DNA from 4 places in the Kosakonia cowanii JCM 10956 genome. Region 1 is predicted to be linked to each of the others. Evidence: predicted binding sites of a transcription regulator. Region 1 holds the regulator's gene; each other region holds the start of a gene.
What was found. Region 1 encodes CRP, which controls carbon source genes, mostly activating them, when cyclic AMP is high. Its sites were predicted from a motif close to ATGTGANNNNNNTCACAT; they were not measured.

Region 1 (4,494 bases):
GCGCCAGCGTCGTCATGGCGTTGATATGTTCGACAATAAACTGGCTATGCGTCACCCACAGCTTCATATCGCTCAGATAGCGGCTATTAAAGCCGGGCTCCTGCATCGCCTGGTTGAGGGAGTTGAACAGGGCGTTATGCGCCTGGTTAACCCGCATACGCTGCCAGGCTAGCGGCGTCGCTTCCGGGTTGTTGCTGAGGATCAGGCGAATCGCATCCTGATAGGCCTCCAGCGCATCGTGCGCATTCTGGCGCAGCAGGCCGCTCTGCCACTGCGGCCACAGCCACACCATCCCGCCGAAGGCAATCAGGCAGCCAATCAGCGTATCGACAAGCCGGGCGAGAATAAACTGGTCGCCATTGAGCGTCAGGATTTGCAAGGTATAGACCGCTGTAATCGTGAAACCGACCGTCGCCCAGCCGTAGCTTTTGCGGATAATCAAATAGCTACTTAGGGTGATCATCAGCATCGCTGCCAGCGTAAACCCGAGCGGCACATGAAAGTGCAGCGTCATACCCGCCACCACCAGCCCCGCCAGCGTACCGGCGGCACGGTTCACAATGCGTACGCGGGTCGCGCCATAACCGTTCTGCGTCACCACCATCACCGTCATCATGATCCAGTAAGGTTTCGGCAGATTTAATGCGCTGCCCATCAGGCTGGCGATACTGAGCATCACGCTGATGCGCGCCGCATTGCGCAGAGCGGCCGATTTCAGTGACAGATAGCTTTTTAGCGCCGGGATCAGCGGCAGGCGCTCCTGCTTATCCTCCATCAAATCGCGAATATAGAGCGGGCGCTGGGTGCGCAGCACGCGGGCGATGCGGCTAAAGTGCCAGGCGCAAAACTGCCCAACCGGATTATCAGGATGCTGACGGGCAATTTTTTCCAGCGCACCGACCTGCTTCTCCATGGTGAAGCGGGTCGGGTAGCGGTGATAGAGAATGTCATCTGCCAGCACGCGCAGACGAGCCGCGACGGTTTGCGCATTCCAGCGAATCACCTGCTCGGCATGGGTTCGCTCGACAAGCTTCTGCACCTTTTCCGGCTGATGCAGGCTGACAGAGATATGCTCCTGCAGATCCAGCGCGACCTGAAAGACGCGCAGCAGGCGCTTGTAATCGTTGTTCTGATTGGCCGCCAGCATATGCAACTGCTGGTAACACTGGCTAATCAGATCCACCGCTTTCTGCTGGCGGTCGAGCAGCGGCGGCAGCGCGGTTTCCGGATCGATGTGCTGGGTTAACAGGCTATATTTCGCTTCGCAATAGTCCGCCAGTTGTCGGTAGAGCAAGCTGAGAGATTCACGCAGCGGCTGTTCGCGCCACAGCCAGAACCAGAACCAGTTAAACAGCCCGTACCACAAGGTACCGAGGGTGTAGATCAGCAGCGGCTCCCACACCGGCATGTTCCCGGCGAGGCTGAGGGTAAAGATGGCGGCGATCAGCGAGGCCGGCAGCAGGCGACCATGCAGCGTGCTGATTTCGCCCGTTACGCCGAGCAGCAGGGTTAACACTGTCATGATCACCGGCAGGGGAAGATTTTCCGCCAGCAGAAGCTGCACCGCCAGGCTACAGCCGGCAAACAGCGAGCCGCCGATAATCAGGCGTTTGAAGAAGCGTTTATGCGGGGTATCGAGGCCCGCGATATTGCAGCAGGCGGGAACCAGCGAGAAGAGTAGACCCTGTTGCAGATGGCCGAGCAGCAGCCCAACCGCCACAGGCAGGCATAACACCAGCGTTTGTCGCAGTGCGTAGTTGATTTCGGGGTGATAAATCAGCCTGCGCCACATGGGAAAACAAAAACGGCGCACCGCATAAGCGATGCGCCATTTTGCAGATTAACGCGTACCGTAGACGACGATAGTTTTACCGTGGGCAGAGATCAGGTTTTGATCTTCGAGCATTTTCAGAATGCGGCCAACCGTTTCGCGGGAGCAACCGACGATCTGACCGATCTCCTGACGGGTAATTTTAATTTGCATACCGTCCGGGTGGGTCATCGCGTCCGGCTGTTTCGCCAGGTTCAGCAGAGTCTGAGCAATACGGCCGGTCACGTCGAGGAACGCCAGGTTGCCGACTTTCTCCGAGGTCACCTGCAGGCGGCGCGCCATCTGCGAGGAGAGGCGCATCAGAATATCCGGATTCACCTGGATAAGCTGACGGAATTTTTTGTAGGAGATCTCCGCCACTTCACAGGCGGTCTTGGCGCGAACCCAGGCGCTACGCTCCTGACCTTCTTCAAACAGGCCCAGTTCACCAATAAAATCGCCCTGGTTGAGGTAAGAGAGGATCATCTCTTTACCCTCTTCATCCTTGATGAGCACTGCCACTGAGCCTTTAACGATGTAATACAGCGTTTCCGCTTTTTCACCCTGGTGAATCAGCGTGCTCTTCGACGGGTACTTATGAATATGGCAATGAGACAAGAACCATTCGAGAGTCGGGTCTGTTTGCGGTTTGCCAAGCACCATGCGCGATTATCCTCTGTTATAAGCTGGCTCCAGAAACGGCGTGAATCATTCAGCTTCTGGGGTTGCAATCAAAGCTTCCCAAATCCCGGGAAGTGGACCGTCAGCGACATCTGCGGTCTCTAATGTATGATATCCCTTGCGTACATTCGTAACGTCAATGTTTCTCTGTAGCATGTAGACTGTTTTAGCATAGCTTTTGGCGCCTGTCTCCTGGTGTCTCGCTTCAGCATGACGCAGGTCGCCTTCCGTTGCGCGTTTTGTTATGTACGCGTAATCTGTGAAAAAATTTGCCATACCGGAGTGATGAACATGCAGGCACGAGTGAAATGGGTTGAAGGGTTAACGTTCCTTGGTGAGTCCGCTTCCGGCCACCAAATCCTGATGGATGGCAACTCCGGGGACAAAGCTCCCAGCCCGATGGAGATGGTCTTAATGGCCGCCGGTGGGTGCAGCGCCATCGACGTGGTGTCGATCCTGCAAAAAGGGCGTCATGACGTGACCGACTGCGAAGTGAAGCTGACCTCCGAGCGCCGGGAAGAAGCGCCGCGCTACTTTACCCATATCAACCTGCACTTCATCGTTACTGGCAAAGCACTGAAAGACGCTGCCGTCTCCCGCGCGGTCGATCTCTCGGCTGAGAAGTACTGCTCCGTGGCGCTGATGCTGGAAAAAGCGGTCAAGATTACCCACTCCTTCGAGGTGATCGAGGCCTGATTAGCCCGCCCGGCGGCGCTTTCCGCCGGGTTATTTAATCTTTTTGCCTTCCATCAGCCGCTGCACCAGCGGCGTCATAATCAGCTCCATCGCCAGCCCCATTTTGCCGCCCGGCACCACCAGCGTATCCATATGTGAGATAAACGATCCCTGCAACATTGCCAGCAGCCACGGATAATCGATCCCCTCCAGATTGCGGAAGTGAATGACCACAAAGCTCTCATCCAGAGAAGGAATGCCTTTGGCGGCGAAGGGGTTTGAGGTATCGACAGTGGGAACGCGCTGGAAGTTGAGATGGGTGCGGGAAAACTGCGGCGTGATGTAGTTGATGTAATCTTCCATTGAGCGCACCACCGAATCCATCACCGCTTCCCGGGAGTGGCCGCGCTCGCTGGTGTCGCGGATCATCTTCTGGATCCACTCCAGGTTAACGATAGGCACCACGCCCACCAGCAGATCAACGTGGCGCGCCACATCATGCTGCGGCGTCACCACTCCGCCGTGCAGCCCTTCGTAGAACAACACATCGGTTGGTTCCGGCAGTGGTTGCCAGGGGGTAAAAGTTCCTGGCACCTGATTCCACGGCACGGCTTCATCATAGGTGTGGAGATATTTGCGCGCCTGGCCCTGGCCGCTCTGGCCATACTCGCTGAAGGTCTGCTCCAGCAGGCCGAAATCGTTCGCTTCCGGGCCAAAGTAGCTGATATGCCGCCCGAGATCGCGGGCTTTGCGGATCGCCATATCCATTTCCGGACGGGTATAACGATGGAAGCTGTCGCCTTCCACCTCCGCCGCATGCATGTTGAGCTGGGCGAAAATCTTACGGAAGGCGAGGCTGGTGGTGGTGGTTCCCGCGCCGCTGGAGCCAGTGACGGCGATGACCGGATGTTTGGCGGACATAGCAACTCCCTGAAGAAAAGCTGTTGTTCAGTATCAAAGCCGCCCGGCGTCCGGTTATTCGTGGAACTGTCCGCGCGGCATAATATTCACCGTTTCGTGCAGTTCTGACCATACCAGAACGGCCTCGCCGCGCTGCAATTGCCGTTTTACGTCGGCGACCTTTTGTTCAAGCGAACGCTCATGTTCACCATAATCGGTGCCTTCGCGCAAGACAAAGCTCTCAATCAGATTGTCGAGCGTGTCGGCGTCGAGTTCTTGCCACGGAATAATCATGATGCTCCCAGATAAGCGGATAACCAGTCCGGAATGCGCGTTTCAAGCCACATCTCCGGGCGACGCAGCGTGCCGCCGACAAAGCCGACGTGCCCGCCATGTTCCGTCAGTTGATACTCAATATTAGCGGGTAA
Region 2 (4,494 bases), 1.4 Mb from region 1:
CCTGGCGGGTGATGGCGTAGAAGTCATCAATATCATCTGCGCCGGTGCTGCCGGCATCGATAACCGTGGTGACGCCGGTTTCAATCCCGACGCTGTCCGGTTGGTCATAGTAAATTGGTGAGTTGGGGTAGCAGTGGACATGGGAGTCGATCCACCCGGCGCTGACATAGTGTTTGCCCGCCAGATCGACGGTTTTCACCGCCGGGCCGCTAATCTCGCCAAGTGCGGCGATTTTCCCGTCGCTGAGGGCAATATCCGTTACCGTATCGTCCACCAGACGCGCCCGGCGCAGGAGTAAATCAAACATATCTCTCTCCAGAAGTGACGGGTGCCGCAGCACCCGTATCGATCAGAGTGCGACCGGGAAGATCGCGCCCAGCAACATTGCGCCGAGGATAGCGCCGCCGGTAATCGGCTTTTGCCAGAGGTAAAAGAGCAGCGCGCCCACCAACGAGCCAATGCCAATCGGAATCGAGGCGGTCATCGCGCTTAAGATAATCAGCGGGCCAAGAAAACGGCCGGAAGCGTTACCCGCGCCCATCATCACGTCTGCGCCGTAGGTGGAGTCGCTCTGATTAATGGTGAATTTACGCGCCAGAATGATCAGGTAACCAATCGCCAGGCCAATCACCAGCCCGGTGGCCAGCGAGGCAACAAAGTTGGCGACCGGGAAGACAAAGCCCGCGCCGAGCAGCAGCGCCGGGACGCCAAGACCAACGCCGGTCTGGATCGCGCCGCCGATATCGAGAATACCGACCAGCGACCCTTCGATAATGCGCGCAAACAGGAAGCTGGCACCGAAGGCGGCGACCGCGCCGTAAACGCCGGTGTCCATCCCCGCGCGCAGCATCGAGACAAACGCCACTTCGTTAAACGCGCCGATGCCGTAGAGGTAGTACATGTGCGTTCCGGCAAAGACGCCGGAGGAGAGCAGGCCAACGAAGATCGGGAATGACCAGTCGGCGTACCAGAAGCCTTTATTCTCTTCCATTGCAGATCCTTATTTGCCGCTCAGCGAGTTGTGGATGAGCTCCAGCCAGTTCGGCGCGCTCAGGTGGAACGACTCAATCATTTTCAGATCGAAGCCGCGGAAGAAGGCGCTCAGCACAAACAGGGCGACAATGGCGCTCATCATCACTTTGGTGACGCGGTTCCAGCCGCTCTCTTCCACCCCTTTACCAATCAGGATGCCGAGCACCAGGCCCGGTACGGCGTTGCCCATAATCAGCTGCGCTGCGCCGCCGAACACCGTCGCCCAGAAGCCTGATTTTTTGCCCGCGTCGATCGCCGCCAGCCAGAAGATCACCGGCATGATGGTGTTGACCAGCAGGTTAGCGGCGGGTACCAGCACTTTCACGGCGGTGACTTGCAGCGCTGCCGGAACGGAGGAAGCCGTAAGGTTAAGGAAGGTGACGACTACCATGCCGATCACGCCACAGGCAATCGCCATCTTTTTCGGATTGTGCAGGGTTTCGCCGACGTTGCGGTTTTTGACCATCAGCGCCGCCGCGCCCCAGTTCGGGATGATGCGGTGGTCAACGTCCTGGGTAAACGAACCCGCCGCTACCGACGAAGCCCAGGCGTTAAAGAAGAAGCCTAAACCAAAGGAGAAGTGCGAAGCCGGATCTCCTTCGCAGGAGTTCAGCTCGCCCAGTGTACGAAATGCGCCCATTCCCTGAGTGGTTGGCGCGTGAAACATGCGTGCAGCCCCGGCGCCCACACCGACGCCGACCAGGCCGCCGATAATGAGCGATTTTATTAGTATGAGTAAGAACATCAGTCTGCCCTCTTCTACCCTGCCAGCAACGCCTGCGGGGTATGCGGTAAGTTAGTGCGTGACGAACTCCACCTTATCGAGATTGATGGCGGTCACGTTGACGGTCACGTCCAGCTCCACACTGTACGAGCGTCTTTCCCGACGCAGAAAGAGGAACAGAAAGGCCTCTTTGCGCGTCGTTTCCTGCGCCTGAACGACCTGCACATCCTGTGGCTCAATACGCAGTAAAATGTGCGGCGACGCCTTCATCACCGCGGCCTGAACATGGTTCAGCGCGTCAGCAAAGGCGCGCGTTTTGGCGTCGCCCTTGCCCTTCACCCTGACCGTGGTGGTGAACTGTTCTTTCATGGTTATGCGCCGTGTTTTTTCTGCCACGCCTGCACCAGGCGCTCGCCTAACTCTTCTTTATCCATAAAGCCGAAACCGAGCACTTTGCACCCTTCGTTGATGGCGGTGACGCCCTCGTCGATGGAGCGCATGCCGTGTTTCGCTTTATAGCCATATTTGTTCTGCGCGGTGATGGCGCCTGCGCCGCCGCTGCCGCAGAAAGAGATGCCGAAGGTGGCGTTTTCTGCGTTCATCACATCGCCGAGTTTCATATCCGCCGCCACGCCCGGTACCACTACCGCGCGCCCGCCCGCTTTCTCCACGCCTGCCGCAACTTTCTGCCCTTTGCCCAGCCGGTCGCCAATCACTACGGTAATCTGTTCCATGGTTTGCTCCTTAAAGGTTCTCTTTTGCCACTTCGAAGTGCACTGACAGCAGCCAGGCCTCTTCTTCCGGGAGATTGCCAAACGCCGCCACCACGTCGTGGGCGAGGCGCATCGATTCAGGCGAGATCTCATCAAACAGGCTGGCATCCACTTCCGGCAGCGGCTCGCCGGTCACCGACCGGTGCGCCATCGCGCGAAGATGGGAGGTCAGCATCTGCTGCTGCACCGCATTCGGCGTGATGTTCTGCGCATGAAGCAAGGTGTAGACCTGCGACAGCATGCGCTCCGCCAGGGTTGCCGTTTGCGCCGCCTGCATGGTCGCATCGTTCATTACCGCTCCGTTATTCACTCGTCGTACCCCGTTGATGGCTCAGGAGTAAAGCTAACGGCGCGAAGGCAGAGTTTGTAGCGAGGAGTTTTCCACTTCGAAGTGGAAACCGGGAGGGCGTTAGTGATCTGCGCCACAAAAAAAGCCTACAGAGGGATTTTTCACTGAACGGCGGTCACAACGTTGGGTAATGCGCGAGGGATTTGGCGCGCAATGGCGCAGAAAAAAAGGGGCAGCCAAGAGGAGAAAGTGTGAGGGGGATAAGGTTTACTTATTGGGGGGCTGCTGGGGTTACGGAACCGCTGAAACCGCGTAGGCCGGATAAGGCGGAGCCGCCATCCGGCAATGGGGTTTGCATGTGGCTTTGGTGGAATGGTTCCGTTCACCAGGCGCTGGAGAGTTTCATTAATCTCTTATGCGGTGAACGGGATAAGGGGAGCGGCCGCGCTCCCCTTATCAATCCCCGCGGCCCCGCGAGGAAATCGGTGCTGCGCACTGCGCTCACCTCCCGCGTGCCTGACTGCGGCCGGCTCGACTCGACATCCTGTCTCGGTTCGCCTCTGTCCGCCATCCATGGCGTCCAGACCTTGTCATTCACGCTCCGGTTCGCCGATTTCAGCGGGGACACAACCCCTCGCTATTAGATTGAATGTAAAGGGAAAATATGTGTTGCTGAAGGAGTGCCTGATGGCGGCTTCGCCTTATCAGGCCTACGAAACCCATGTTGCTGAAACGGAGTAGGCCGGATAAGCGTGTAACGCGCCATCCGGCAATTGTGCCGCGGAGATAATGCCGGATGGCGGCTGCGCCTTATCCGGCCTACCACGGCACGTCACCTATGCCGGAAAACGGCATAAAAAAAGAGCCGCGACGGTGAGGTGGCGGCCCTTTCCTGATGGAATTCGGTTAGCGGAATTTCTGATGATAGGTATTGCGGGTACCAGCAATATCCTTCGCTGCGGCCTTCGCTTCTTTCACTTTACCTTCGTTCGCCAGCTTCATCGCGCCGTCGATCTGGGCAATCAAAATATCAAAACCGTGGCGGAAATCTTTCATCTCCGGGCTGTCCGGCGCTTTGCCTTCCAGCTTCGGCGGGGTCTCTTTCTGGGCGTCCTGCGCGGCAGTGCGCATTTTTCCTAACGCCTCTTTCAACTCAGAAGCATCGTCGGTTTTCTGCACCACTTTGTAGTTGTCATTCAGCGTTTCCATATCATCTTCAAGGTCAGCGGCAAACACCGCTGAACCCACAAACAACGACGACACCGCGAGGATCGCTAACAGGTTTTTACGCATTGCTCATTTCCTTTTTTATTATCACGCTTAAAGGCGCAGAACGCCGCGCCACGAATTATTGTCCGGCGATCTTCATCTCCGGCAGCAACACTGAACCACACTGGATGTTACTGCGCTGTTCAATATCGTCACCGACAGTAACAATATTGCGCCACATATCCTTCAGGTTGCCGGCAATGGTAATTTCGCTCACTGGATACTGAATTTCACCGTTTTCAACCCAGAAACCAGACGCGCCTCGCGAATAATCCCCGGTGATGCCGCTCACGCCCTGGCCCATCAGCTCGGTGACCACCAGACCGGTGCCCATCTCTTTCAGCATCTGCTCAAAGCTCAGGCCGCGCCCGGCAATGCGCCAGTTGTGAATGCCGCCCGCGTGACCG
Region 3 (4,494 bases), 2.2 Mb from region 1:
CAGAGCATCACACTGCCGCCGGGTTATCACGACTGCCTGAGCGACGCCGCCGTCAGCGGTGCGCTTGTGCTCAAACCCTGGGATTGCCGCGTCGTTCGCCGCGACGCGTAAGCCTACTCTGCGCGCCTGCCCATCCGGGCAGGCGTTTTTTTATCTGCTGATTACGGAGACCTGCAATGGTAAGCCTTAAATCCTTCCTGCATTACTTCTCTGAGGCCAAACCGGCCACCCCGCTCAGCGACGCTGAGGTGCTGAAAATTGAGCGACTGGCCGCGGCGTTTGGCGGTGAGGCAAATATTGAACAGGTTGATGCCTGTCTGACACGCCTGCGCGTCACGGTAAAAGAGTTACCCCGGGTCGATTCTCAGGCGCTACAGGATGAGGGGGCGCTGGGCGTCATTATTCTCGGCCAACAGGTGCATGCTATTTTTGGCAAGCAATCTGACGCACTGCGTAAATTACTCGATGAGCGTTTCTCTGCTCGTTAGCAATAAAAAAGGGATACCCGAAGGGGTATCCCAAATAAACAATAACGAACGCAGTGGCAATATAAACCTGCAAGGCTCAGAGATAAATAACGATTTTACTAACAGAGTGGGTTAATAAAGGCGAAAAAAATATCGCACTTATTTACCACCAGGCTTCCACCTGCACACCAAAGTTCCAGGTGTTATTTTTGGTGCCATCTTCAAATGCTTTGCCATCTTCAGAGTCATTTAAATAAGAGGCGAAGAGGCGCAGCTCCGGACGCGACATAAAATCGGCACCGTCAGCAAGACCCAGCGCGATAGTGTACTTCTCGCCGCTCTGCTTATAGTTGGTGCCGTTTTTGTAGTTATCCTTCTGGTAAAAGCCGCCCACTTCACCAATCAGACGTACATATTCGGTGAACTGATACTGCGCACGACCAACCAGCGACACCAGACGGGATTTGTCGGTAAACGCAGTGGTATCTTCGGCCGCGCCGTAGGTCAACACATGGTTAAAGGAGAAGCGGTCGGTGATCGGGATAAGCCCGGTGTTGATGACGCGATAGCCGGTAGCATCGTTGACATAGTTCCACATGTCATACCAGCCGCCGCCCTGCGACACCATATTCTGCGCCAGCCCTTTGTTGGCGTACTGCAACACCAGCTTGTTATAGCCGCCGAGCATATCCTGGCTGATTTCACCGGTCAGCATCACGCCATCATCCGCGTCGTACAGCCCGCCGTAAGCCTTCTGCTTTTTGGTTGGGTTCGGCATGGCGTAATCAATGCCAAACTCCGTCCACGCGCCCGCCCACGGTTTCCAGCCGGCATAGCGCAGGTCCAGATAGTTAATATTGACGTCATTGTCGTTATCAACGCGGTAATCCACGTCATTGGCATCGCCGCGGATCCACGCAAAAGAGACGGCGCCCGGCCCGAAGGTGTAGTTTTCGATCCCCGCGCCGGAGCCGGAGATATTCCAGTATTTGGTATCGATAATGTGCAGATCGTGGCGCTGATAGTAGCGTTTACCGCCCCAGATCACCGCGTTGGGATCGTTGGGGATCAGCCCTTTGATCTGCAGGTTCAGCTGGCGTAAGCCGAACTGCGCATCGTCGCCGATGGTGGTTTCGTTATCGTTGGAGCCATCGGACACCATGCTGACCATGCTGTCGAGGTAAAAGCTGACGTCATCTTTTTTGTAGACTTCCGAGCCCAGCTCAAGCTCGCCGTAGGTGTCAGATTCATTGCCCAGACGCCCGATCTTATTTTTCTGCCACTCCACCTGGCCGCCATCGCCCGACACGCCCACGCCGCCGCGCAGGTAGCCGTGAAAATCGATGGGTACCGAGGTGGCCGCCATCAGCGAGGTTGAGGTCAGCGCAGCGGCTAACGCAAGAGAGAGTGTGCGTAGTGGAGTCTTCATCGTGTTCCTCTTATTGTTTTGTATTACGTTCACATAATCGCAGTCATAAAATGCTTAATTGTAAAAACAGGCAAACTGAGGATCTAAAATGTGTGATTAACTGCAAATAAATCAGCGATTTTTGTTACAGGTGGAGAATTTGTTCACATTTATGCGTATTGTGAGCGTGATACTTATTGGCGGCGAAAGCGGCGAGGAAATGAGCGGTGAGCGTTTTTTTTGATCTGCCCTGTTACAATTGGCGCATAACAACATAAGGAACCGGACCATGAAGTCTAAAAGCGCGACGTTGGAAGACGTTGCCCGCCATGCGGGTGTCTCCTATCAGACCGTGTCCAGGGTACTCAATAAATCTGCCAATGTATCCGAAGCCACGCGTCTCAAGGTTGAGAAAGCGATAGAGTTGCTGCGTTATGTGCCGAACCGGCTGGCGCAACAGCTGGTCGGTAAGCAGAGTCAGACCCTTGGACTCGTCACCACCTCGCTGGCGCTGCATGCCCCTTCACAGGTGGCAGCGGCGGTAAAACGCTATGCCAATCTTGACGGCTACCAGGTGCTGATCTCAATGATTGATGAGAACGTCAATCATGATATCCAGTCGGCGATCAACGAACTTAAGTCGCAGCTGGTTGATAAGGTGATCATTAACGTGCCGCTGGAGACCGATGAAGCCCAGCGCATTGCGGCTGACAATGATGATATTGTTTGCCTGTTCCTCGACGTTGACCCTTACAGCTCGGTGTTTAACGTCTCATTTAATCCGGCGGACGGCACCCGTGCGAGCGTCAAACATCTCTACGATCTGGGGCATCGCGATATCGCGCTGTTGGCGGGGCCTGAAAGCTCCGTCTCGGCAAAGCTACGGCTGAAAAGCTGGGTGGATACGCTTGATAGCTACGGCCTGAAACCGGTGAAGGTATTCCACGGCAACTGGGATGCGCAGAGCGGTTATGCAGGCGCACTGCAGATGCTGCGCGAAACGCCCAACTTTACTGCCGTGCTGGTGGGGAATGACCAGATGGCGCTCGGCGTGCTGAGCGCGTTTCATCAACATCAGATCGCCATCCCCGGCGAGAAATCGGTGATCGGTTACGATGACACCTATGAAAGCTCCTTCTTCCACCCGTCGTTAACTACAGTCTCGCTGGATCTCGATTTACAGGGTAAAGAGGCGGTGCGTCGCCTGCTCGACAGCGGCCACGGCGACGCCGCCCGCAGTTCATCCGTGCTTCCTGCGCGGCTGATTGTGCGTCACTCTACCGGCGCATTGCAGGAGCAGAGCGCTAACCTGCAGGAGATCGCCCAACAATTGCAGGTTATTGCGCATAAGTTGATGAAATAACAATTTCATTCCTGGCATTTATTTGCCCGATGGCGCTGACGCTTATCGGGCCTACGCACCAGGCGCCACAGCATGAGGACCAATTGATGACAATCGCACAGCAGCTTGAACAAATAGGTATTGCAATAGGCCTTGAGATCGGCGAGCAGCGCGGTATCGAGAAGGGGCGCAAAGAAGAGGCGTTCCGCATCGCACGGACGATGCTGCAAAACGGCCTCGATCGCAGCACGGTGATGAGTATGACCGGCCTTACCGAAGCGGAGCTGGCGCAGATTCGCCACTGAGTGCACGGGCAAATGCGCATTTACACATGACGCTGTCGGCATTAAGCTACTGAACGGTTTCACCACAATTTATTGATGTTATGACTCGGGGTGCCCTTCTGCGTGAAGGCTGAGAAATACCCGTACCACCTGATCTGGATAATGCCATCGTAGATTCGTAATAAAATAAATAAAAACAAAGACTTACACCCTGCTGTGATAAAGGGTGTTAAATGTACTGTGATAAAAATGTAGCCTTAAACTCAAAGCGGAAATTAGCTTACACCTTCCTTAGAGCGGGAGTTTACTATCTTCAAGTGACTCTACGTGATGATAGTCTTTACCGTCGATCTCTTCTTACTGATAGCTTACGTGAGGCTAGTAATCTCATGACTAACATCACTCCTCATATCTATCAATACAAACGCAACCAAATCACGTTAGAAGCGTTTGATGCGTTTATTGATACTCTGCTTACTCCTTCAAAATCTGTAATCACCTCTCAGAATGTTAGCGTTGATGCTCTCCCTCTCGTTATACCTTCTGCTACAACACCATTAATTAAACCCAAAACACCTACGCTCACCCTTGCTCAAGCATAGAATGACTTTAAGCAATACAAAATCAAGAAGGGGGAGATCTGGAACGTTGGGCATGCTAAGAAGAATGAGCGCTCTTTTGAAAGTCTATTAGCCACGTTAGGGGATGATTTCAATGTTTACGAAATTACTCGTAAGACAATAGATCGTATTATGGAGTCTATTGAATCTCTTCCTGATGCACGTAAGCCACCGTACAACAAGATGAGCGTTAAAGAACGCTTAGAGCAAGATGATATTCCGAATAGGAGCTTCTTTCTATAACTCTCACATTAAAATCTTCAACCAATTCTTCAGCATTTACTTTGTTTAAGAGCTAAAGTTATTAGATCGCTCACCAATGGAAGGAGTGAAGCTTAAAAAAGAAAATTCACGTTAATGCGTATATAACAAA
Region 4 (4,494 bases), 1.7 Mb from region 1:
TTCGCGCCTTGCTCGCCTTTATAAGCGATGAAATCTTCATAGGCGATGGTCTGGGCGCGGATAAAGCCTTTCTCGAAGTCGGTGTGGATTTTACCGGCCGCCTGCGGAGCGGTTGCGCCGACAGGAATGGTCCATGCGCGTACCTCTTTCACGCCAGCGGTGAAGTAGGTTTGCAGGTTCAGCAGTTCATAACCGGCACGGATGACGCGGTTCAGGCCCGGCTCTTCCAGACCCAGCTCAGCCATAAACTCGTCGCGGTCGGCATCGTCCAGCTCGGCGATGTCGGACTCAACGGCGGCGCAAACGGCAACCACCACGGAACCCTCTTTCGCGGCGATGTCGCGCACGGTGTCGAGGTACGGGTTGTTCTCGAAGCCATCTTCATTGACGTTGGCAATGTACATGGTCGGTTTCAGGGTCAGGAAGCTCAGGTAGCGAATAGCCGCTTTCTCTTCAGCAGAGAGATCCAGCGAGCGCAGCATACCGGCGTTTTCCAGCTGCGGCAGGCATTTTTCCAGTGCAGACAGCTCAGCTTTCGCATCTTTATCGCCGCCTTTGGCTTTCTTCTGCACGCGGTGGATTGCGCGTTCGCAGGTATCCAGGTCCGCCAGCGCCAGCTCGGTATTGATAACGTCAATATCGTCAGCCGGATCGACCTTGTTGTTAACGTGAATGATGTTGTCATTCTCGAAGCAGCGCACCACGTGGCCGATGGCTTCGGTTTCACGGATGTTGGTCAGGAACTGGTTGCCCAGGCCTTCACCTTTGGACGCGCCTTTTACCAGACCGGCGATATCAACGAACTCCATGGTGGTCGGCAGGACGCGCTGCGGTTTAACAATTTCCGCCAGCTTATCGAGACGCGGATCGGGCATCGGTACGACACCGGTGTTCGGCTCTATGGTACAGAAGGGGAAGTTCGCCGCTTCGATACCCGCTTTGGTGAGCGCGTTGAACAGGGTGGATTTACCTACGTTAGGCAGACCAACGATACCGCATTTGAATCCCATGATGTAATTACCTTAATCTCTTGATAATCAACCCGTTATTGAAAACGGATTGTCGAAAAGTGAAAAACTGCGCCTAGTATACACATAACCAATGTTATGCGCGGCAAAAAAGGCGCTGGGCGCGCTTACTGCGCTTTAAAAGCGTGCAGGCGATTAGTGGCTTTGGTCAGCCCCTCTTTCAGCCACACTTCGGTACAACGCGCCGCTTCGTCTACCGCATCGTCGATTAGCGTCTGTTCTGACACCGGCGGTTTACCCAGCACAAAACCGACAACTTTGTTTTTATCGCCCGGATGGCCAATTCCGATGCGTAAGCGGTGAAAATTGGGGTTATTGCCCAGTTTGCTGATGATATCTTTCAGGCCGTTATGGCCGCCGTGACCGCCGCCAAGCTTAAATTTTGCCACCCCTGGCGGCAAATCGAGTTCATCGTGCGCCACGAGGATCTCGTCGGGATTGATACGGTAAAAGGTCGCCATCGCCGCCACGGCTTTACCGCTCAGGTTCATAAATGTCGTGGGCACCAGCAGGCGCACATCTTCGCCCGCCAGCTGAATGCGCGAGGTGAAACCAAAGAACTTCGGCTCGTCGCGTAACGGCGCGCGGGCGCGCTCCGCTAGTAAATCCACATACCATGCGCCAGCGTTATGGCGTGTCGCGGCATACTCCGCGCCGGGGTTTGCCAGCCCGACAATCAGTTTAATCGTCACTTTCTCTTCCTGACCAGGTCAATGTCCGGCGCGTAGTTTACGTCGAGCGGCGCGCGATGACAAAATTCTCACAACTTATGAGCCGTTAAGTGGAAATGATTGCTCACCTCAATCATTCGAATTTCAACTAGTTCATGGGGTTATGTGTAAATTTATGTTAGGTGGATATGTGTAATTGTGATCCTGCCCGCAACCGCTAAAAAGTGCGCTGTCTATACTTTGCACACAAGGATTGGGGATATCCCATCCAACCCACTGTTCGGAGGTGACACATGAAACGTAGAAACGCGTCGTTACTCGGCAATGCGCTCATGGGGTTGGGGTTAATCGTGATGGTTGTCGGCGTCGGTTATTCGGTTCTCAACCAGCTTCCGCAGATTAACCTGCCACAGTTTTTCGCCCATGGTGCGGTGCTCAGCATCTTCCTTGGCGCGGTGCTTTGGCTGGCAGGCGCGCGCGTCAGCGGTCATGAAGAGGTGTGCGACAAATACTGGTGGGTGCGTCACTATGACAAACGCTGCCGTCGCGACCGGCAAAACCACGGCTAACCAGCACTGATTTCGATAACGGCTCCTGCGGGAGCCGTTTTTTTTTGGTCTTTTGCTTGACCCTCACGTAACGTGAGGCACGAAAGTGGCGTCTGTGGAGCACGAAAGGAGCAGTTATGTTAATTCAGGTAGGTGAGCTGGCGCGGCGCGCGGGCATTAGCGTTCGCACCCTTCATCATTATGAGCACATTGGCCTGCTGCTGCCTTCTGCCCGAAGCGCCGCCGGTTACCGGCTCTATAACCTCGCGGATGTGAAGCGCCTGCAGATGATCCAGGCGCTGGCAAAATCGGGGATGGAACTGGCGGCAATTGGTGACTACCTGGCGCGGGAAACGCGCCCGCTGGCTGAATTGTTAAATGACCAGATTTCCCGGCTCGACAGGCAGGTGCGCGATATCGTGACCCTGCGCGATCGCCTTGTCGATCTCCGGGATGGTCTTGCCCGCGGCGCGGAGCCCGACCTTGAGTCCTGGCTACAGACACTGGAGTTGATGAAAATGTACGATCGTTGGTTTACGCCGCAAGAGTTAAACGAGTTACCCTTTGCCGCCCGGGATGAAGCGCGTGACCGCGTCTGGGCGACGCTGGTGGGTGAAGCAGAAACGCTGATGGCAAACAGCGTGGCGCCGGATGATGCGCAGGCGATGGATCTGGCGACCCGCTGGATGACGCGCCTTGAGCAGGATACCGCCAATAAGCCGGAGTTTTTAACGCGGCTTAATGAGATGCACAGCGCCGAACCACAGATGCGCGAGCAGACTGGCATTACGCCTGCAATGACCGAGTACATCACCCGCAGTTTTGCCGAGAGCAAGCTGGCTATCTGGCAGCGCTACTTAACGCCGCAGGAGATGGCCTTCACCCGCGCACACTACTTCGACCGCATGATGGAGTGGCCTGCGCTGGTGGCAAAACTGCACGATGCCAGCCGCCGCGAGCTTGATCCACACAGCGATGAGGCGCAGGCGCTGGCGGCAAACTGGCTGGAGCTTTTTCAGTCCTATGCCGGGCGCGATCCGCAGACGCAGCAGAAGTTTCGCACGGCGATGGAGCAGGAGCCGCACCTGATGAAGGGGACATGGATGACGCCCGCGGTGCTGCAGTGGCTCCAGCGGGCAATTGAAGTGATGATGCGCGCCCGTTACGGCGCGCCGGGATCAGAGATCGGCTAACGCCGCGTCGCGGTTCGGGAAGAAGGCCAGCCTGCCGGGGATGGGTTGAATACCGGCGCGGGCAAAGGTGCGCAGCGGCTGGAACTCCAGGTTGCTGACGCGAAGCTCCACGCCCTCCGGCAGGCGGCTGACGAAACGGCGGAAGGCATCAAGCCCACCGGCGTCGAGCACCGGAACCGCGTCCCACTTCAGCACCACGATGCGTTTTCCGGCGATACGCGTCTCCAGATCGCTGAACAGCCCCTCTGCCGCCGCGAAAAAGAGCGGGCCGATCACTCTCAGCACCAGCACATCATCCGGTACGCTGACATTCACCGCCGCAAGACGCGTCATGCGCGCGATGCGGCGCATAAACAGCAGCGAGGCGAGGACAATGCCGACGCTGATAGCAATCACCATATCGAACAGCACCGTCAGCGACATACAGATCAGCATCACCACAATGTCATCGGCCGGTGCGCGGCGCAGCAGATCGACCACCTTATGCGCTTCGCTCATATTCCACGCCACCATCAGCAGCAGCGCGGCCATCGCCGAGAGCGGCAGCCAGGAGAGCAGGGGAGCCAGCACCAGCAGCGCCATAATCACCAGCAGGGAGTGGATCACCGCCGAAATGGGCGACGTGGCACCGGCGCGCACGTTTGCCGCCGAGCGGGCAATCGCCGCAGTAGCCGTAATACCGCCAAAGAAGGGCGCGACAATATTGCCCATTCCCTGACCAATCAGTTCACTGTTGGCTTTATGCTTGGTGCCGGTCATGCCGTCGAGCACTACTGCGCAGAGCAGGGATTCAATCGCGCCAAGCATGGCCATAGAAAACGCCGCGGGCAACAGGGCGCGCAGGGAGTCCCAGCTTAAGGTAAAGGTTGAGCCAGGCAGATCCCACGGCAGCACCAGTTGCGGCAACAACTGCGGAATGCCGTTGCCCTGGCTGCCGTCAGCCAGCAGATAGTGAAACTGCGAACCAATGGTGGCGACATGGCCGCCGAGCAGGTTGACCACTCCCATCACCGCACAACCGGCCAGCAGCGCCGGCAGATGCCCCGGCACGCGC

Region 2: the regulator CRP is predicted to act here: its motif matches at 2,940-2,957, upstream of BWI95_RS03070 (glycine dehydrogenase).
Region 3: the regulator CRP is predicted to act here: its motif matches at 1,987-2,004, upstream of BWI95_RS20360 (maltoporin).
Region 4: the regulator CRP is predicted to act here: its motif matches at 1,896-1,913, upstream of pth (aminoacyl-tRNA hydrolase).

Annotation. Positions count from the first base shown of each region.
Region 1 covers NZ_CP019445.1:2,083,039-2,087,532, forward strand. Annotated here, with positions in the region: gene BWI95_RS09650 (YccS/YhfK family putative transporter) at 1-1,792, opposite strand, end outside; gene crp (cAMP-activated global transcriptional regulator CRP) at 1,841-2,473, opposite strand; gene BWI95_RS09660 (OsmC family protein) at 2,783-3,187, shown strand; gene BWI95_RS09665 (phosphoribulokinase) at 3,218-4,087, opposite strand; gene BWI95_RS09670 (YheU family protein) at 4,142-4,360, opposite strand; gene BWI95_RS09675 (hydrolase) at 4,357-4,494, opposite strand, start outside.
Region 2 covers NZ_CP019445.1:656,542-661,035, forward strand. Annotated here, with positions in the region: gene BWI95_RS03045 (amidohydrolase/deacetylase family metallohydrolase) at 1-307, opposite strand, end outside; gene BWI95_RS03050 (DUF4310 family protein) at 350-991, opposite strand; gene BWI95_RS03055 (DUF4311 domain-containing protein) at 1,001-1,777, opposite strand; gene BWI95_RS03060 (DUF4312 family protein) at 1,829-2,125, opposite strand; gene BWI95_RS03065 (SFCGS family glycine-rich protein) at 2,128-2,490, opposite strand; gene BWI95_RS03070 (glycine dehydrogenase) at 2,501-2,839, opposite strand; gene cybC (cytochrome b562) at 3,725-4,111, opposite strand; gene pmbA (metalloprotease PmbA) at 4,167-4,494, opposite strand, start outside.
Region 3 covers NZ_CP019445.1:4,287,595-4,292,088, reverse strand. Annotated here, with positions in the region: gene BWI95_RS20370 (beta-galactosidase) at 1-111, shown strand, start outside; gene BWI95_RS20365 (glucose PTS transporter subunit EIIB) at 177-488, shown strand; gene BWI95_RS20360 (maltoporin) at 631-1,896, opposite strand; gene BWI95_RS20355 (LacI family DNA-binding transcriptional regulator) at 2,165-3,238, shown strand; partial or broken gene BWI95_RS20350 (ISNCY family transposase) at 3,298-3,522, shown strand; gene BWI95_RS23435 (hypothetical protein) at 3,735-4,103, shown strand.
Region 4 covers NZ_CP019445.1:3,751,624-3,756,117, reverse strand. Annotated here, with positions in the region: gene ychF (redox-regulated ATPase YchF) at 1-1,010, opposite strand, end outside; gene pth (aminoacyl-tRNA hydrolase) at 1,136-1,720, opposite strand; gene ychH (stress-induced protein YchH) at 1,993-2,268, shown strand; gene BWI95_RS17755 (MerR family transcriptional regulator) at 2,385-3,440, shown strand; gene dauA (C4-dicarboxylic acid transporter DauA) at 3,426-4,494, opposite strand, start outside.